4 regions of the Kitasatospora viridis genome follow, and region 1 is predicted to be linked to each of the others. Evidence: riboswitches for the same ligand, from Rfam matches in the RefSeq annotation. Region 1 holds a riboswitch; each other region holds the start of a gene.
What was found. Region 1 has a riboswitch for cobalamin ahead of cobN (cobaltochelatase subunit CobN). Riboswitches for the same ligand answer to the same signal wherever they lie in the genome.

Region 1 (4,205 bases):
CACGACTTCGCAGCAGTCTTCGGCCTGATCAAGAAGTACGGCGGTTTGTCCCAGAACCGCATCGCGGCGGCGTGCCAGCTGACTCCGGGCAAGGTCTCCGTGATCATGTCCGACGGGTCGAAGCGGATCACTTCCTTCGAAGTGATCGCTCGCATCGCCGATGGGCTGGGCATTCCGGGCGGCCTTCTCGGTCTGGCGCCACGCTCATGGGAGAAGCACAGCGCGGAAGTGCCCGTCACGATGGCAGTAAGCCCAGCGGCCCTCGATTTCCCGTGGCAGTCAGAAGTGACGACCGCGCTGGCCACCGAACTCACTGGAACAGATCTCACCTTGGACAGACGCACAGCCGCCCGGCTACTCGCCGGAGCCGCCGTCACCGGGACTGCCCTCCTGGACCCGCTCGAAGGCTGGTTAGCCCCAGCGCTGACCGCTTCCGAGCGTCGGCGCCCAGGCCGCCTCGGAACTCACGACATCGGCCAACTCGAACACGCAGCCGCTGCCTTCCGCCGATGGGACCACCGCTTCGGCGGGGGCCTGCGAGCCAAGGCGGTGCTCGGCCAACTGAACGACACGGCCGCCATGCTCGAAGATCGGCAACGACCCGATATCGAGGGACGCCTCCATCGCGTCATGGCACAGCTCGCCGGTACCGCAGCAACCATGATGTGGGACAGCGGATACCAACGCCGGGCGCAGGACTACTACCGCCTGGCGCTCCGCTCGGCACATGCGGGTGGTGACCGCGCGTTCGGCGCCAACGTACTGGCCGGCATGGCACGTCAGATGCTCTACACCGATCGCCCTGGCGATGCGCTCGAACTCGTCCGACTCGCTCAGGAGGGCAGTCACGGACACGCCAGCCCGAGGGTTCGGGCCATGCTTCGAACCCGCGAGGCTTGGGCTTACGCAGCGACGGGGCGGGTTGCGGCGTTTCGGCGGGCAACCGAGCAGGCCCATGAAGAGCTTGCCTCGGCTGGTGCCGCCGAGGATGAACCACACTGGATCGCGTACTTCGACGAGGCCGAGATCTCCGGGGTCACCGGTGGACGGTTGCTGGACCTCGCCCGCACTGACCCGGGTTCGTACTCGAAGGTTGCCGCCGACCACATCCGGGCAGCGCTCACCGGGCGAGGAACCGAGGCAAGCCGATCTCATGCACTCGACAGGATCGGGCTTGCTGAGGCGCAGTTCCTCATGGGCGACGTATCGGGGGCCATCGAGGAGACCCGTCAGGCCGTGGCCGCTGCCGCACTCACCAAGTCCGACCGGGTTCGCACTCAACTCAGCGGCCTCTACCGGTACACCGTCCGGGAATCCACGAACCCGGCTGTCAAGGAAGCCCGCGATAGCATCCGCGAGCTACTGGCGAACTGACCCGAAGGGGATGCGGTATGACCGTGATCGCAGTGACCGGGCACATGGACCTCACCGAGGAAAGCGTCACCCTGGTCCGTGGAGCACTCGAAGTGCTGCTCGCCGACCACATCGAGCACGGCCTCACTGGTGTCTCGTGCATCGCGAAGGGCGCGGACTCGATCTTCGCCGACGTGGTGCTGTCGCTCGGCGGCCGACTGGTCGCTGTAGTCCCGTCAGCCGACTACCGGCAGGCCAAGGTGAAGCCCGCGTTCGCCGCCGAGTTCGACCGTCTTCGCCAAGCCGCTGCAGAGGTCGTCGTCATGCCGTTCGCAGAGGCAAACCGCGAGGCATACGAAGCCGCCAACACAGAGTTGCTGCGCCGTGCCGACCACCTGTTCGCCGTCTGGGACGGCAACCCTGGCAACGGGCGCGGGGGAACCGCCGACACCGTCGCGGCGGCGCGTGCAGCCCAGGTGCCCGTTACTGTCGTCTGGCCGGAAGGTGCGGTCCGAGCCGGCTGACGACCACCGAGGCCAGACCGACCCGCAGTCCAAGATCAGAGCACGGGCCGGTCCGTCGGGAGGCACTCGACCATGGCCAGGCGTGACTACGAGAACGACCCCGACGCACCGAAGCCCAACAGCCTCGTACCCGCCGCCTCGGTGGTCGCCGTCGACGATGAGCGCCGGACCTGGGGCCGCGGTGGTCAGCCGCAGTGGGTGTGCTGGACCTGGAAGAGGATGATGTCCCAGTCGGGCTCGGCGTCCCAGTTGAAGCACTGGCCGGGGGCGTAGGCGTAGTTGCCCGCGTCGGTGTGCGGCTGGCCGCCGCTGGCGCCGGCCTCCGGGTAGGAGTAGGTGCTCGGTGCGGTGAGGACGGCCGCGCTGGTGGCCGGCCGGTGGACGAGACGGTTCATCAGTTGCTCCCCCGAAGTACCCGAAGTAGTCGTCATGGTCACACCGCCTGTCACCGGCGGGTGGCCCCGTCTAGGATGTCGCGCGGGTGGGCTCCGGTCCACCGGTTGACATGACGGTGCAGGAGGAAACCGGTGAGGAACCGGTGCGGTCCCGCCACTGTGACCACGGCTCAGCAGCCGTGGGAGCCAGGAACTCCACTCCGTCAATTCCTCCTCCACCAGCCCGGGGCGCGGACCCCGAGGAAGGCCACCGCATGATCCTGCTGCTGTCCACCTCCGACACCGACCTGCTCTCGGCCCGCGCGTCCGACGGCCCGGTCGCCTACCGGCTCGGCAACCCGGCCCGGCTCTCGGCGGCCGACCTGCCCGAGCTGGTGGAGGGCACCGACCTGGTGGTGGTGCGACTGCTCGGTGGCCGGCGGGCCTGGCAGGAGGGGCTGGACGTGCTGCTGGCCGGGCCGCGCCCGGTGGTGGTGCTCAGCGGCGAACAGGCGCCGGACGCCCAGCTGATGGAGCTCTCGACGGTGCCGGCCGGCCTGGCCGCGGAGGCGCACGCCTACCTGGCGCACGGCGGGGCGGCCAACCTGGCCGAGCTGGGTGCCTTCCTCTCCGACACCGTGCTGCTCACCGGCCACGGCTTCGCGCCGCCCGCCTCCGCGCCCGACTGGGGTCCGCTGGAGCGGACCCCGGCGAACACCGACGGCCCGAGCGTCGCCGTCCTCTACTACCGCGCCCACCACATGAGCGGCAACACCGCGTTCGTCGAGGCGCTGTGCGGGGCGATCGAGCAGGCCGGCGGCCAGGCCCGGCCGTTCTTCTGCTCCTCGCTGCGCGGTGCGCCGGCCGAGCTGCTGGCCGAGCTGGGCGCGGCCGACGCGATCGTCACCACCGTGCTGGCGGCCGGCGGCACCCGGCCGGCCGACGCGCAGGCCGGCGGCGACGAGGAGGCCTGGGACGCCGGCGCGCTGGCCGCGCTGGACCGGCCGATCCTCCAGGCGCTCTGCCTGACCTGGTCGCGCGAGCAGTGGGAGGGCAGCGACGACGGGCTCTCCCCGCTGGACACCGCCACCCAGGTCGCGGTGCCGGAGTTCGACGGCCGGCTGATCACCGTGCCGTTCTCCTTCAAGGAGTTGGACGAGGACGGCCTGACCGTCTACGTGGCCGACGCCGAGCGGGCCGCCCGGGTGGCCGGCATCGCGGTGCGGCACGCCCGGCTGCGCCACGTGCCGCCGGCCGAGCGGCGCCTGGCCCTGGTGCTCTCCGCCTACCCGACCAAGCACGCCCGGGTGGGCAACGCGGTCGGCCTGGACACCCCGGCCAGCCTGGCCCGGCTGCTGCGCCGCCTCGGCGCGGAGGGCTGGGACCTGGGCGAGGGCTTCCCGGGCATGGAGCCCACCGAGGACGAGCACGAGGGCGACGCGCTGATCAAGGCGCTGATCGACGCGGGCGGCTACGACCAGGACTGGCTGACGGAGGATCAGCTGGCCCGCAACCCGGTGCGGATCCCGGCCGCCGACTACCGCCGCTGGTACGCCGGCCTGCCGGCCGGCCTGCGGGCCCGGGTCGAGGAGCACTGGGGCCCGGCGCCCGGCGAGCTCTACCTGGACCGCTCGCAGAACCCGGACGGCGACATCGTGCTGGCCGCCATGCGGGCCGGCAACCTGCTGGTGCTGGTGCAGCCGCCGCGCGGCTTCGGCGCCAACCCGGTGGCGATCTACCACGACCCGGACCTGCCGCCCTCGCACCACTACCTGGCCGCCTACCGCTGGATCGCGGCCGCCCAGTCCGACGGCGGCTTCGGCGCCGACGCGATCGTCCACCTCGGCAAGCACGGCAACCTGGAGTGGCTGCCCGGCAAGACCGCCGCGCTCTCGGCCGACTGCGGCCCGGACGCGGCGCTCGGCGACGTGCCGCTGATCTACCCGTTCCTGGT
Region 2 (4,205 bases), 3.0 Mb from region 1:
GGTGGCCGGGCGCGAGCGCAGGTAGTAGGTGGTCTTCAGACCGACCTTCCAGGCGTAGGCGTACATCGAGCTGAGCTTGCCGATGGTCGGCGCCGCCATGAACAGGTTCAGCGACTGGCTCTGGTCGATGTACGGCTGCCGGGCGGCGGCCAGGTCGACCAGCGCGCGCTGCGGCAGCTCCCAGGCGGTGCGGTAGAGCTCGCGCACCGGCTCCGGCAGCCAACCCAGCTCCTGCACCGAGCCGTTGGCGTCGCGCAGCGCGTCCCGGGTCTGCTGGTCCCAGACGCCCAGCTCCTTGAGCTCCTTCACCAGGTACGGGTTGACCTGGAGGAACTCGCCGGACAGCGTCTCGCGCTTGAACAGGTTGGAGACCTGCGGCTCGATGCACTCGTAGACGCCGGCGATCGAGGCGATGGTGGCGGTCGGGGCGATCGCCAGCAGCAGCGAGTTGCGCAGGCCGGTGCGGGCGATGGTGGTGCGCAGCGCCGCCCAGCGGTCGGCCCAGTGCGGGGCGGTCGCGAAGTGGTCGATGTGCAGCTGGCCGCGGGCGGCCCGGGTCTCGGCGTAGGCCGGGTGCTGCCCGAACTGCTCGGCGAGCTCGCTGGAGCGCTCGTAGGCGGTCAGCATGATCCGCTCGGCGATCAGCGTGGAGAGCTCCTTCGCCTCGGGCGAGTCGAAGTTCAGCCGCAGCTTGAAGAAGACGTCCTGCAGGCCCATCACGCCCAGGCCGACCGGCCGCCAGCGCGAGTTGGAGGTGCCGGCCTCCTTGGTCGGGTAGAAGTTGATGTCCACCACGCGGTCCAGGAAGGTCACGGCGGTGCGCACGGTGGCGTCCAGCCGCTCCCAGTCCATCGCGTTCAGCAGGTCGGCCGCCGAGGCGCCGGCGGCGACGTGGGCACCGAGGTTGACCGAGCCGAGGTTGCAGACCGCGGTCTCGGAGTCGTCGGTGACCTCCAGGATCTCGGTGCACAGGTTGGAGGAGTGCACCGTGCGGCCCGGCAGCGCGGTCTGGTTGGCGGCCCGGTTGGAGGCGTCCTTGAAGGTCATCCAGCCGTTGCCGGTCTGCGCCAGGGTGCGCATCATCCGGGCGTACAGGGTCTGCGCGGGGATGGTGCGCACGGCCTTGCCGGCCTGCTCGGCCTTCAGGTAGGCCTCGTCGAACTCCTCGCCCCACAGGTCGACCAGCTCGGGCACGTCGGCCGGGGAGAACAGCGACCAGTCGGCGTTCGCGTTCACCCGGCGCATGAACTCGTCCGGGATCCAGTGCGCGAGGTTGAGGTTGTGGGTCCGGCGGGCCTCCTCGCCGGTGTTGTCCCGCAGCTCCAGGAACTCCTCGATGTCCGCGTGCCAGGTCTCCAGGTAGACGCAGGCCGCACCCTTGCGCCGGCCGCCCTGGTTGACCGCCGCCACCGAGGAGTCCAGGGTGCGCAGGAACGGCACGATGCCGTTGGACTTGCCGTTGGTGCCGCGGATCAGGCTGCCGCGCGAGCGGATCCGGCTGTAGGAGAGGCCGATGCCGCCGGCGTGCTTGGACAGCCGGGCGATCTGGGCGTACCGCTCGTAGATCGAGTCCAGGTTGTCCAGCGGCGAGTCCAGCAGGTAGCAGCTGGACATCTGCGGGTGCCGGGTACCGGAGTTGAAGAGCGTGGGCGAGCTGGTCAGGTACTCCAGCCGGCTCATCAGCCGGTAGAGCTCGGCGACCTCGGCCACCGACTCGGCCGAGTCGCCGACCGCGAGCCCGGCCGCGACCCGGAGCAGGAAGTACTGCGGGGTCTCCACCACCTTGCGGGTGATCGGGTGCCGCAGCAGGTAGCGGGACTGCACGGTGCGCAGCCCGAAGTACTCGAACCGGTCGTCACCGGCCGGGTCCACCAGCGCGTTGAAGGCCTCGGCGTGCTTGGCCACCAGGTCGGCGGTGGTGTCGCCGATCAGGCCCTCGGCGTGGCCCGCCGCCACCGAGGCGGAGAACGAGACGGCGCCCTGGGAGACCGCCTCGTCGGTGATCTCCTGGGCCAGCAGGCGGGCGGCCAGCTTCGAGTACTGGGGGTCCTCGGCGATCATCGAGGCGGCGGCGTCCACGGCCAGCCCGCGCAGCTCGGCGAAGTCCGAACCGGCGTGGCGGCCGCGCAGCGCGGCGGCGGCGACGTGGCCGGGGTCCACCTGGGGGAGGTCGGCGCTCCGGTCGGTGAGCAGCCGCAGCAAGTCCGCACCGGGGTCGGACTGGGTGTCGGCGAGTCCCTGCGAGGGCAGGGCAACTGAGGCGGCGACGGTCAAGGCGCACTCTCTCCTGGTGGCGGCGGACAGCGGACGTCCGGGGCCGCGCAGGGCAGGGCAGGGCGGCGCGCGGAACCATGCCGGCGCGCGTCAGCACCCTGGCCCACCCGCGAGGCCCGGACGTGTGTGGCAGTGCTTGGAGGCCTTGGCGGGAAGGCCGGGTGGCACACCGTCGGCAGGTCATCGGACTCGCGGGCAGCGCCCGCTCACCGCTGCGGGGCAGTCCCGGACTTCCACCGGGTTCCCCTGCTTCGACAGCGCTAGTGAGCATACATGTAGTGGTGCGGGGCCTGTGGACCACCACATGTAGTGTGGCGCGTCGTGGCGGAGCGGTGACGGAGGCACGGGTTCCGGCGGCTCGGCAGGGCACGGATTGGTTACCTCAAGCGCGCTCCTGACGGTCCATGGCCTACGATCTCGCCTCATGAGCGAGGGGAACGAGACGCCGGCCGAGTGGACCCGCGGGCCTGCCCGACCGGGGGAGGGGGAGCCGCAGCCTCCCCACGGGGGGCCAGGATCCGTCACTCCGCCGCAGGGGGGCTTCGGCCCGCCGCAGGGCGGCTTCGGTCCGCCGCCCGAGTGGTACGGCCCGGCGGGCGGCCAGCCCCAGCCCGGGGCCGGTGGTTACGGCCAGCCGCAGCCGCAGGCCGGTGGTTACGGCCAGCCGCAGCCCGCGGCCGGCGGCTACGGCTACCCGCAGCCCGAACCGACCAAGCCCAACCTGCTGGTGCCGATGGGCACCGGCGACCAGGGCGGGCCGGACTGGGCCGCGATGGCCGACGCCCACGAGCGCGGCGCCCGCAAGAAGCGCCGGCTCCGGGTCGGCATCGCCCTGGTGGGCGTGCTGGCGCTGGCCGGCGCGGCGACCGTCGCGGTGCTGCACTTCACCGGGAAGAAGTCCTCGTCGGACCAGTCGGTCAAGCCGGCGCCGACCGGGCCGGCCGCGCCGGGCGAGTGCATAGCTCCGACGCCGGCGGCTTCGGCGGCCAGCAACACCAATGACGCGAGCGTCGGCGGCGGTGGCCAGGTCGGCACCGTGGACGGCCACACCGGCTCCGCCCTGACCGTGCACGGGACGCCGGACGGCTACGCCGAGTCGAACTCGGTGGTGCTGAACACCTGCAAGAGCTTCACCGTCTCCGCGGTGGTCCGCAACGACGCGCCGACCGGCGGCCGGGCCGCGGTCTCCCAGGGCGGCGACGGGTTCTTCTCGTACTACCTGGGCCGCGACTTCTGGGGCGACCACAACCAGTGGGTCTTCAAGGTGCAGACCGCGGCGTCGGACAGCAGCAGCCGCGAGGCGCTGTCCACCGCACCGGCGACCACCGGCCAGTGGACCACGCTGACCGGCGTGTACGACGCCGGCAACAAGTCGATCGCGCTCTACGTCGACGGCGTGCTGACGCAGACCACACCGGTGCCCGGGATCCTCTCGACCAACGGCCCGATCGAGATCGGCCGGGCCCGCTTCAAGTCCCAGTGGACCGACTCCTGGAGCGGCTCGATCGCCGACGTCCAGATCTGGGAGCGCCCGCTGGCCCCGGACGTCATCGCCCAGCTGGCCAAGACCCGCTCGGCCGACGTCGGTCCGCGCGCCTCCTGGTACCGGTACTGACGGCGCGACAGGTCAGCTCCGCACGGAGCCGCACAACAATGGGGAAACGGCCCGTCGACTCCCTCCCACCCTGTGGCATGCTTCAGCCGACCGTCTGAGGTATCGATCGGGGTGGGGGCGATGGTCGCGGGACCAGCAGCGGGAGCGGGACGGGAACTGCCCCGGGGAGTGCGGGCGGCCGCGCTGATGTGCATCGGCTGGGCGCTCGTCCGTGCGGCCTGGACCGGCTACAACGCCGCCGTCCAGACCGGCGTGGGCGTCTTCTTCAAGGGCCTGTTCTACTACGGGTCGCACGACGGCACCGCGAACGTCGACT
Region 3 (4,205 bases), on a different contig from region 1:
GGCCAGCCGGGTGACCAGTTCGGCCCCGCGCCCGTCCGACGCGAGGACCAGGACCGGCTGCTCCGGCCGGAGCACCGTCCCGGCCTGCTCGGCGAACCGCCCGTCGGCCGGCAGGTTGATCGAGCCCGCGAGGTGTCCGGCGGCGAACTCCTGCGGGTCGCGCCCGTCCACCACCACCGCGCCCTCGGCCCGCAGGTGGCGGAACCGCTCGGCCGTCAGGGCGACGGGCGGCTCAAGCAGCGCCCGGTCGCGGCGGTTGAGGTCGGCGTCGTAGCCGAAGTAGCCGGGCGCGCTCGACTGCCCTTCGGTGACCAGCGCCACGAAGGCCTCCCGCTCCATCGGCGCGCACGCGGGGTTGGTGGCGCGCTCGCGCCCGATGGTGGACTGCCGGTCGGTGGAGAGGTTCTTGCCGCAGGCCGAGCCGGCCCCGTGCGCGGGGAAGACCCGCACCTCGTCGGGCAGCGCGAGCAGCTTGCGGTGCACGCTGTCGTGGAGCATCCCGCCGAGCTCCTCGGCGCTCACGCCGACCGAGGCGAGCAGGTCGGGCCGGCCGACGTCGCCGACGAACAGCGTGTCGCCGGTGAGCACGCCGTACGGCACGGTGTCCTCGGCCCGCGCGAAGACCAGCACGCTGATCGACTCGGGGGTGTGCCCGGGGGTTTCGACGATCTGCAGGGTGACCTGGCCCAGGCTGATCCGCTCGCCGTCGGCGAGCCTGCGGATCGGGTACTCGGTCTCGGCCCGGCGGCCGTAGCCGATCCAGGCGCCGGTGCGGTCGGCCAGCTCCAGGTGGCCGGCCAGGAAGTCGGCGTGGAAGTGCGTGTTGATCACCGCCTCGACGGTGAAGCCGGCGGCCCCGGCGTCGGCCAGGTACTCGTCGACGTCGCGGCGCGGGTCCACCACGACGGCGCGGCCGGTGGTCTCGTCGGCGATCAGGTAGGAGGCGTGGGAGAGGCAGTCCAGGTAGTACTGGGCGAAGTGCATGCGGATCCTCGGGTGGAGACAGCTGGAGACAGCTGGCGACGGCTGGAGGCAGCCTGGCGCAATACCGGTGGGGGTATACGCTGGGGACATCGACCAACATACCCCCACCGGTATCCAAACGCCCAGGAGCCGCCATGCGCCACCATCCGGACCGTCCCCCTCGGCACCGCTCTGACCAGCCAGGACGTTCGACATGACGGCCCTGCTGCCCGCCCTGTTGCCGGCCCTGGCGGCCGGTGCGGTGGTCGGGCTGGCGCTCGGCGGACTCGGTGGCGGCGGCAGCATGCTGGCCGTCCCGGCGCTGGTCTACCTGCTCGGCTTCTCCCCCGCCGGCGCCGGCACCGCGAGCCTGCTGATCGTCGCGGTCACCTCGCTGACCGGCCTGCTGGCGCACGCGAAGGGGGGCCGGGTGCGCTGGCGCACCGGCGCGCTGTTCGCCGCCGCCGGACTGCCCGCCGCCGCGGCGGGCGGCGCACTCTCCGCGCACGTGCCCGCGGGCCTGCTCACCGCGGCGTTCGCCCTGCTCGCGGCCACCGCCGCCGGGCGGATGCTGCGGCCCGCCCGCGGCCGCGCGCCGGCCCGGCACTCCCCCGCCCGGGCCGCCGCGGCCGGCGCCGGGCTCGGCGCGGTCACCGGGCTGCTCGGGGTCGGCGGCGGCTTCCTCGCCGTCCCCGCCCTGGTCTCCGCGCTCGGCTTCACCATGGCCGAAGCGGTCGGCACCAGCCTGCTGGTGATCTGCGCCAACTCGCTCGCCGCGCTCGTCCCACGCCTCGGCACCACCGGCGGACTCGACTGGGCCGTGGTCGCCCCGTTCACCGCCGCCGCCGTGCTCGGCGCCTGGGACGGGAAGCGGCTGGCCGACCGGTTCGCCGGTCGCACCCTGCAACGCGCCTTCGCCGCAGCCCTGTTGGCGGTCGCCGCACTGATGGGCGCGGGCGCGCTGCTCTCCTGACCCGTCGTCAGACCACCTGGCGCAGCACCGGGATCGACTCCAGCAGCCCCGCCGTCTCCGCGTCCACCAGGCGGTAGCGGACGATCCGGCCGTCCTTCTCGGCGGCCACCGTGCCGGAGACCCGCAGCAACCGCAGGATCTGCGAGACGGCGGTCTCGTTGATCCCGGTGGCCAGCGCCAGGTCGGTCACCGCGATCGGACCGGCGCGGTGAACGGCCATCAGCACCGAGAGCCGGTTGGGATCGGAGAGCAGCGAGAACCGGGCGGCCCAGCCGCGCACGGTCTCCGGCTCGGCGATGCCGGCGATGGCGTCGCAGACGGTGTGCTCGTCGATGGCGCGCCGGTGCGCGCGGTCCTCGGGAACCAGGTGCATGCCGACATCATCCACCATCGTGCGCCGGTGATCTGCAACACATGCACAGGTATGCAGGCTTGTGGCTGACCAGCCCGGACGTCTACGGTGTGCGCTGCCGTGGTGTTCGGGAAGACCGGTGCACCGTGCTCAGGCACGGGAATTCCGGAGCGGCCCTCGCCACTGTGATCGGGAAGTCTCCGCCACCACCCCCGTCGGCCCGCCGACGGGTGGTCACTGGGCGCACAGCGCCTGGGAAGGCCAGGTGCGGGGACGTTCGCACCTCCCCCCGTGGGAGGGGCGGCCACCCGTAAGCCAGGAGACCGGCCACGGCACCGCACGAGAACTGTCCACGAGGTGCTGGAGAGGCTGCCCCGGTATGACCATGCCCGAAACCACTGCCCTGCCGTCCGCGGCACGGGCCGCATCACTACGCTGGGAACGCAAGGACTGGGTCCGCACCGGCGGCCTGATGGCGGTGATCGCCGGGATGCACGTGGCCGCCTTCGGCATACTGATCGCCCTGGTCGTCCCGCACCACTACGCCGTCGGCACCCAGGCCTTCGGCCTCGGACTCGGCGTCACCGCCTACACCCTCGGCATGCGGCACGCCTTCGACGCCGACCACATCGCCGCCATCGACAACACCACCAGGAAGCTGATGGCGGACGGCAAGCGGCCGATCTCGGTCGGCTTCTGGTTCGCCCTCGGCCACTCCAGCATCGTGGTCGTGCTGGCCACCCTGGTCGCCGCCGGCGCCAAGGTGGTCGGCACCCTGACCGACGACAACTCGGGTGCGCACAAGCTGCTCGGCCTGGTCTCCACCAGCGTCTCCGGCGGCTTCCTCTACCTGATCGCCGCGCTCAACCTGGTCTCGCTGGCCGGGATCTACCGCGTCTTCAAGGCGATGCGGGCCGGCCAGTTCGACGAGCACGAGCTGGAGAAGCACCTGGACGGGCGCGGGTTCATGAACCGCATCCTCGGCCGGCTGACCAAGTCGATCACCCGCCCCGGCCAGATGTACCTGATCGGCCTGCTCTTCGGCATCGGCTTCGACACCGCCACCGAGGTCACCCTGATGGTGATGGCCGGTTCGGGCGCGGCGGCCGGCCTGCCCTGGTACGCGATCCTCTGCCTGCCGCTGCTCTTCGCCGCCGGGATGAGCCTGTTCGACACCCTCGACGGCACCTTCATGAACTTCGCCTACCACTGGGCGTTCTCGAACCCGGCCCGCAAGGTCTACTACAACCTCACCATCACCGGCCTGTCGATCGCGGTCGCCTTCCTGATCGGCACGATCGAGCTGGTCGGCGTGCTGCACGACCAGTTGGACCTGCACGACCCGGTGACCGGCTGGATCTCCGGGGTCGACCTGAACAACGTCGGCTTCATCATCGTCGGGCTGTTCGTGGTGGTCTGGGCCGCCGCGCTCGCCTACTGGCGGTTCGCCAAGGTGGAGAACCGCTGGGGAGCGGCCAAGTCCTGACGGTGCGTCAGCGTCAGCATGGTTGAAGTCCCGGTGCCGCGCGGGCGCAGGTTCGCGCGGCACCGGGACTTCAGGCTTGGGGTCAACCGGCGTCGGGATCCGCTTCGCCGTTCAAGACCGCGTCACGCAGCTCGGCCCAGCGCAGCGAGTCGCGGATGCCCTGTTCGACGGTGAACTGCGGCTCCCAGTCGAGCAGTTCGCGCGCCCGGGCGGAGTCCGGGCGACTGCCGGCCGGGTCGCCCGGGCGGGCCGGGGCCTCGACGACGGGCAGCTGCTCGCCGGTCACCGACTCGAAGGCGCCCAGCAGTTCGCGCACCGTGGTGCCGGTGCCGCTGCCGAGGTTGATCACCTGGTGGCCGTGCCCGGCGGTGATCGCGTCGAACCGGTGCAGCGCCCTGAGGTGGGCCTCGGCCAGGTCCCAGACGTGCACG
Region 4 (4,205 bases), 3.9 Mb from region 1:
CGAGTTCGGCGCGTCTTGTGGCGGACCGGGTTGCGCGGGTGGCGGACTCGGGGCAAGAGCGGCCAAACCGGGCTGCCGTGACCTGTGCACGACACTACTGCCGGTACGGAGCGTGGTCAAGGGGTCACCACGTGCACGCGGGTCGGAAGGCGCGTGGCCCGGCGTTTCGGACCGGATGGTTCCGGTTCAGAGGATCGGCGTCAGGAACCGCCGGAGCATCTCCTCGTAGTGCTGCGCGTCGGCGTTCCACAGCGCCGCGTGGGCGGCCCCGGGGACGGTCCGCAGGGTCACCAGGTCGTGCCGGCGGTGGGCCAGGTGCTCGGCCGCCCGCAGCGGCGCCACGGCGTCCTGCGGGCTCTGCAGCAGCAGCGTGGGCACGGCCAGGTCGGCGCCCTCGGCGATCCGGGCCAGCCCGGCCAGGTCCACCCCCGTGCGCCCCTCCGCCGCCCAGGCGCCCAACTGCCCCGCCAGCGCCCCGGGCACCCCCGCCCGGGCCGCCACCCCGCGCACCGTGGCGGCCGGCTCCAGCACCGGGGAGTCCAGCACCAGGCCGGCCAGCTGGTCCCGGTGGTCGGAACGGACGGCCGTCTGCAGCACCGCGGTGGCGCCGACCGACCAGCCGTACAGCACGATCCGGCCGGCCCCGGCCTCCTTGGCGAACCGGATCGCCGCGTCCACGTCCCGCCACTCGGTCTCGCCGAAGTGGCCCAGCCCGTCCGGCGAGGCGGGCGCGCCCTGGTCGCCGCGCAGGCTGATCACCAGGGCCGGCAACTGAAGCCGCTTGAGCAGCGGCAGCACCGGCAGGGCCTGCCGGCGGTCGGCCAGCGCGCCGTGCACCAGGACCACCCAGGTGCCGCGCACCGCCGGGACGTACCAGGCGGGCATCCGGCCCAGCTCGCCGTCGACCACCACGTCCATGTAGTCGAGCCCGCAGGCCGAGCCCGGGTCGCCGCGCAGCACCCGGGCGGTCAGCTCCACCTCGGCGCCGGCCTCGGGCAGCGTGCCGGTGGCGGCCTCCAGCCGGCGGGTGACGGTGGTCGGTGCGGTGCCCAGCACGCCGCCGACCACCGCGTGGCCGCCGGGCCACTCCAGCGCGTACCGGCCGCGCCGGGTGCTGGCCACGGTGCGGGTCAGCACCACCTCACGGGCCGTCACCCGGTGCACCTTCAGCACCGGCTCGCCGGCCGCCGGACCGCCCTCGACGTCCTGCTCCGGACGGATCGTCAGGTCGGAGACCCGCCGGCCCAGCAGCAGGGCGGCCGCGCCCGCTCCGATCACGACGGTGGTGGCGGCGGCGACGACGGTTCCCCAACGCATGGCTCTCCCAGGGGTGCTGATGGCGGCTCGGGACCCCACCAGTTCAACCCGGCGCGCGGGTTCCGGCCACCGCTGTGATCCCGTCGGGCGTCAGACCGGCAGGCCGCCGGTGCCGCCGCGGGCCAGCAGGCTCCAGAACCGGGCGGGCCGCGACTCGGCGGGCACGGGGCCCTCGGCGGGAGTGGTCGCGCCCCAGTGGGAGGGGACCTGGTGCTCGGCGTGCAGCGCGGCCAGCACCTGGCCGAGCCGCTCGGGCGGGACCGGCACCAGCTTGGCGAGGGCCGGCAGCTGGGCCCGCCAGCGGCCCTCCACGCACTGGCGCAGCCGCTCGTCCAGCTCGGCCTCGGCGCCGGTGACCCGGACGAAGTCGCGCAGCGTCATGCCGAACAGCTCGACCAGCGCGGCGGCCTGCTCGGGGTCGCCGGTCCAGCGGCCGGTCAGCTCGGCGGTGGCGTAGCTGCGCAGGCCCAGGCCGATCCGGGTGGCGGCGTGCTGCTGGCTGAGCTCGCGGGCCAGCCGGTAGTCGCGCAGGCTGCCCGGCCGCACCCCCATCAGCTGCACCGGCGGGCACCAGAGCGCCCGGGCCAGGGCGATGAACTCCTGTTCGCTCGGCCGGAACTCGCCGCTCTCGAAGCCCAGCACGTGGCTGGGCAGCAGCCGCACGCCGTGCGCCGCCATGCCCTCGGCCACCTGCTCCGGACTGAGGCCCAGGCCGTCCCGGTGCGCCCGGGCGGCCTGCGGGGAGAACGGGACCGGGGCGGGGGCCGGGCTGCTTCTTCGCATGGCCCGACGCTAGGCCCGCCCCAGGTCGGCCCCCAGCCGCCGAACGCACGAAGCGCCGCCGCACCCCTTGACGGACCGTTGGACGATCCACCAGTGCGGACACCCCCGACCGGGCGGCCCCGCGGTGTGATCAACCACGCCCGGCGGGGCCGGGTCGCCTGGTTGACGCGCGGTTTGACGGCGTGGTGGGATCCATGGGCCAAACGGAGGCAAGCAGAGGAAGCCGGTGCGAATCCGGCGCGGTCCCGCCACTGTCACCGGGGAGTCCGTCCGGGGAGTCGATCCGCGGGGCGCTCACCCCGCGAGCCAGGAACTCTCGCCCCCGGTTCGTCGATCCAGGGCGCGGACCCTGAGTGAGGACACCCACCGATGCAGCGCGCCCTGCCGCCCGCGTCCGCCTACGCCCTCGGCGCGGTCGCCGGGTACGCCGCCGACGCCGTGTTCGGCGATCCCCGCCGCGGCCACCCGGTGGCCCTGTTCGGCCGCGCCGCCCACCGCCTGGAACTCCTGCTGCACCGCGACCACCGCGGCGCCGGCGCGCTGCACACCGCGCTCGCGGTCGGCGCGGTGGCGGCCGGCGCGGCCGCCCTGCAGCACCGGGCGGACCCGTTGCGCCGGACCGTCACCGCCGGCCTCGCCGCCTTCACCGTGCTCGGCGGCACCTCGCTGGCCCGGGAGGCCCGCACCATCGGCGGCGCGCTGGCGGCCGGCGACCTGGCGGCGGCGCGCGGGCGGCTGCCGCACCTGTGCGGGCGGGACCCGAGCGGGCTGGACGAGCAGCAGATCGCCCGCGCCGTGGTCGAGTCGGTGGCCGAGAACACCGCGGACGCCGTGGTGAACGCCCTGGTCTGGGGCGCGCTGGCCGGTGCGCCTGGGCTGCTGGCCTTCCGGGCCGTGAACACGCTGGACGCGATGGTGGGTCACAAGTCGGCGCGCTACCGGCGGTTCGGCTGGGCGGCGGCCCGGCTGGACGACGTGGCGGGCTGGCCGGGGGCCCGGCTGACCGCGCTGCTGACCGTGGCGGCCGCCGAGGACCGGGGCCGGGCCTGGCGGGTCTGGCGGCGGGACGGCTCGGCGCACCCGAGCCCCAACGCGGGCCAGGCCGAGTCGGCCTTCGCGGGCGCGCTGGGCGTGCGGCTCGGCGGCACGCTCCAGTACGGCACCAGGACGGAGCACCGGCCGGTGCTGGGCGCCGAGCTGCGCCCGGTGGCGGCCCCGGACATCGAACGGGCCTGCCGGCTGTCCCGCCGGGTCGGCCTGCTGGCCCTGGGCACCACGGTGGCGGCCCGACTGCTCTGGAAGGGGCGCAAGTGAGCAACGCGATCCTGATCGCCGGCACCACCTCGGACGCGGGGAAGAGCGTGGTGACCGCCGGGATCTGCCGCTGGCTGGTCCGGCGGGGCGTCAAGGTGGCGCCGTTCAAGGCGCAGAACATGTCGCTGAACTCGATGGTCACCGCGGACGGCGCGGAGATCGGTCGGGCCCAGGTGATGCAGGCGCAGGCGGCCCGGGTGGAGCCGGAGGCGGCGATGAACCCGGTGCTGCTGAAGCCCGGCGCCGACGGGCGCAGCCAGGTGGTACTGCTGGGGCGCCCGGTGGCGGAGGTGGGCGCGCTGGACTACCGGGAGCGCAAGCCCTACCTGTTGGAGCGTTCGCTGGAGTGCCTGGCCGATCTGCGCCGCCGGTTCGACGTGGTGGTGTGCGAGGGCGCGGGCTCGCCGGCCGAGATCAACCTGCGCGACCGGGACATCGCCAACATGGGCCTGGCCCGGGCCGCCGACCTGCCGGTGCTGGTGGTCGGCGACATCGACCGGGGCGGCGTGTTCGCCGCGATGTACGGCACCCTGGCGCTGCTGGAGGCGGCCGACCAGGCGCTGGTCGCGGGCTGGCTGGTGAACAAGTTCCGCGGCGACGCCCGGCTGCTGAAGCCGGGGCTGGACATGCTGCACGAGCTGACGGGGCGTCCGGTGCTGGGCACCCTGCCGATGCTGGCCGACCTCTGGCTGGACGCCGAGGACTCGCTCGACCTGTCCACCGCCGTGACCCGCTCGGGCACCGTCGGCCCGTACGGCGAGGACGTGCTGCGGGTCGCCGTGCTGCGGCTG

Region 2: it holds a riboswitch for cobalamin, as region 1 does, so the genes downstream of both, FHX73_RS09020 (ribonucleoside-diphosphate reductase subunit alpha) here and cobN (cobaltochelatase subunit CobN) in region 1, are expected to answer to the same signal.
Region 3: it holds a riboswitch for cobalamin, as region 1 does, so the genes downstream of both, nicT (Nickel transporter NicT) here and cobN (cobaltochelatase subunit CobN) in region 1, are expected to answer to the same signal.
Region 4: it holds a riboswitch for cobalamin, as region 1 does, so the genes downstream of both, FHX73_RS05530 (cobalamin biosynthesis protein) here and cobN (cobaltochelatase subunit CobN) in region 1, are expected to answer to the same signal.

Annotation. Positions count from the first base shown of each region.
Region 1 covers NZ_VIWT01000001.1:5,094,624-5,098,828, reverse strand. The annotation lists gene FHX73_RS23015 (NsdA family TPR-like regulatory protein) at 1-1,374, shown strand, start outside; gene FHX73_RS23010 (hypothetical protein) at 1,392-1,877, shown strand; gene FHX73_RS23000 (hypothetical protein) at 2,063-2,272, opposite strand; cobalamin riboswitch at 2,343-2,486, shown strand; gene cobN (cobaltochelatase subunit CobN) at 2,527-4,205, shown strand, end outside.
Region 2 covers NZ_VIWT01000001.1:2,049,280-2,053,484, reverse strand. The annotation lists gene FHX73_RS09020 (ribonucleoside-diphosphate reductase subunit alpha) at 1-2,274, opposite strand, end outside; cobalamin riboswitch at 2,432-2,551, opposite strand; gene FHX73_RS09015 (LamG domain-containing protein) at 2,699-3,889, shown strand; gene FHX73_RS09010 (hypothetical protein) at 4,010-4,205, shown strand, end outside.
Region 3 covers NZ_VIWT01000004.1:451,180-455,384, forward strand. The annotation lists gene FHX73_RS35505 (MBL fold metallo-hydrolase) at 1-984, opposite strand, end outside; gene FHX73_RS35510 (sulfite exporter TauE/SafE family protein) at 1,190-1,936, shown strand; gene FHX73_RS35515 (ArsR/SmtB family transcription factor) at 1,944-2,309, opposite strand; cobalamin riboswitch at 2,393-2,634, shown strand; gene nicT (Nickel transporter NicT) at 2,668-3,774, shown strand; gene galE (UDP-glucose 4-epimerase GalE) at 3,857-4,205, opposite strand, start outside.
Region 4 covers NZ_VIWT01000001.1:1,228,787-1,232,991, forward strand. The annotation lists gene FHX73_RS05520 (alpha/beta hydrolase) at 187-1,317, opposite strand; gene FHX73_RS05525 (helix-turn-helix domain-containing protein) at 1,408-2,100, opposite strand; cobalamin riboswitch at 2,291-2,438, shown strand; gene FHX73_RS05530 (cobalamin biosynthesis protein) at 2,470-3,414, shown strand; gene FHX73_RS05535 (cobyric acid synthase) at 3,411-4,205, shown strand, end outside.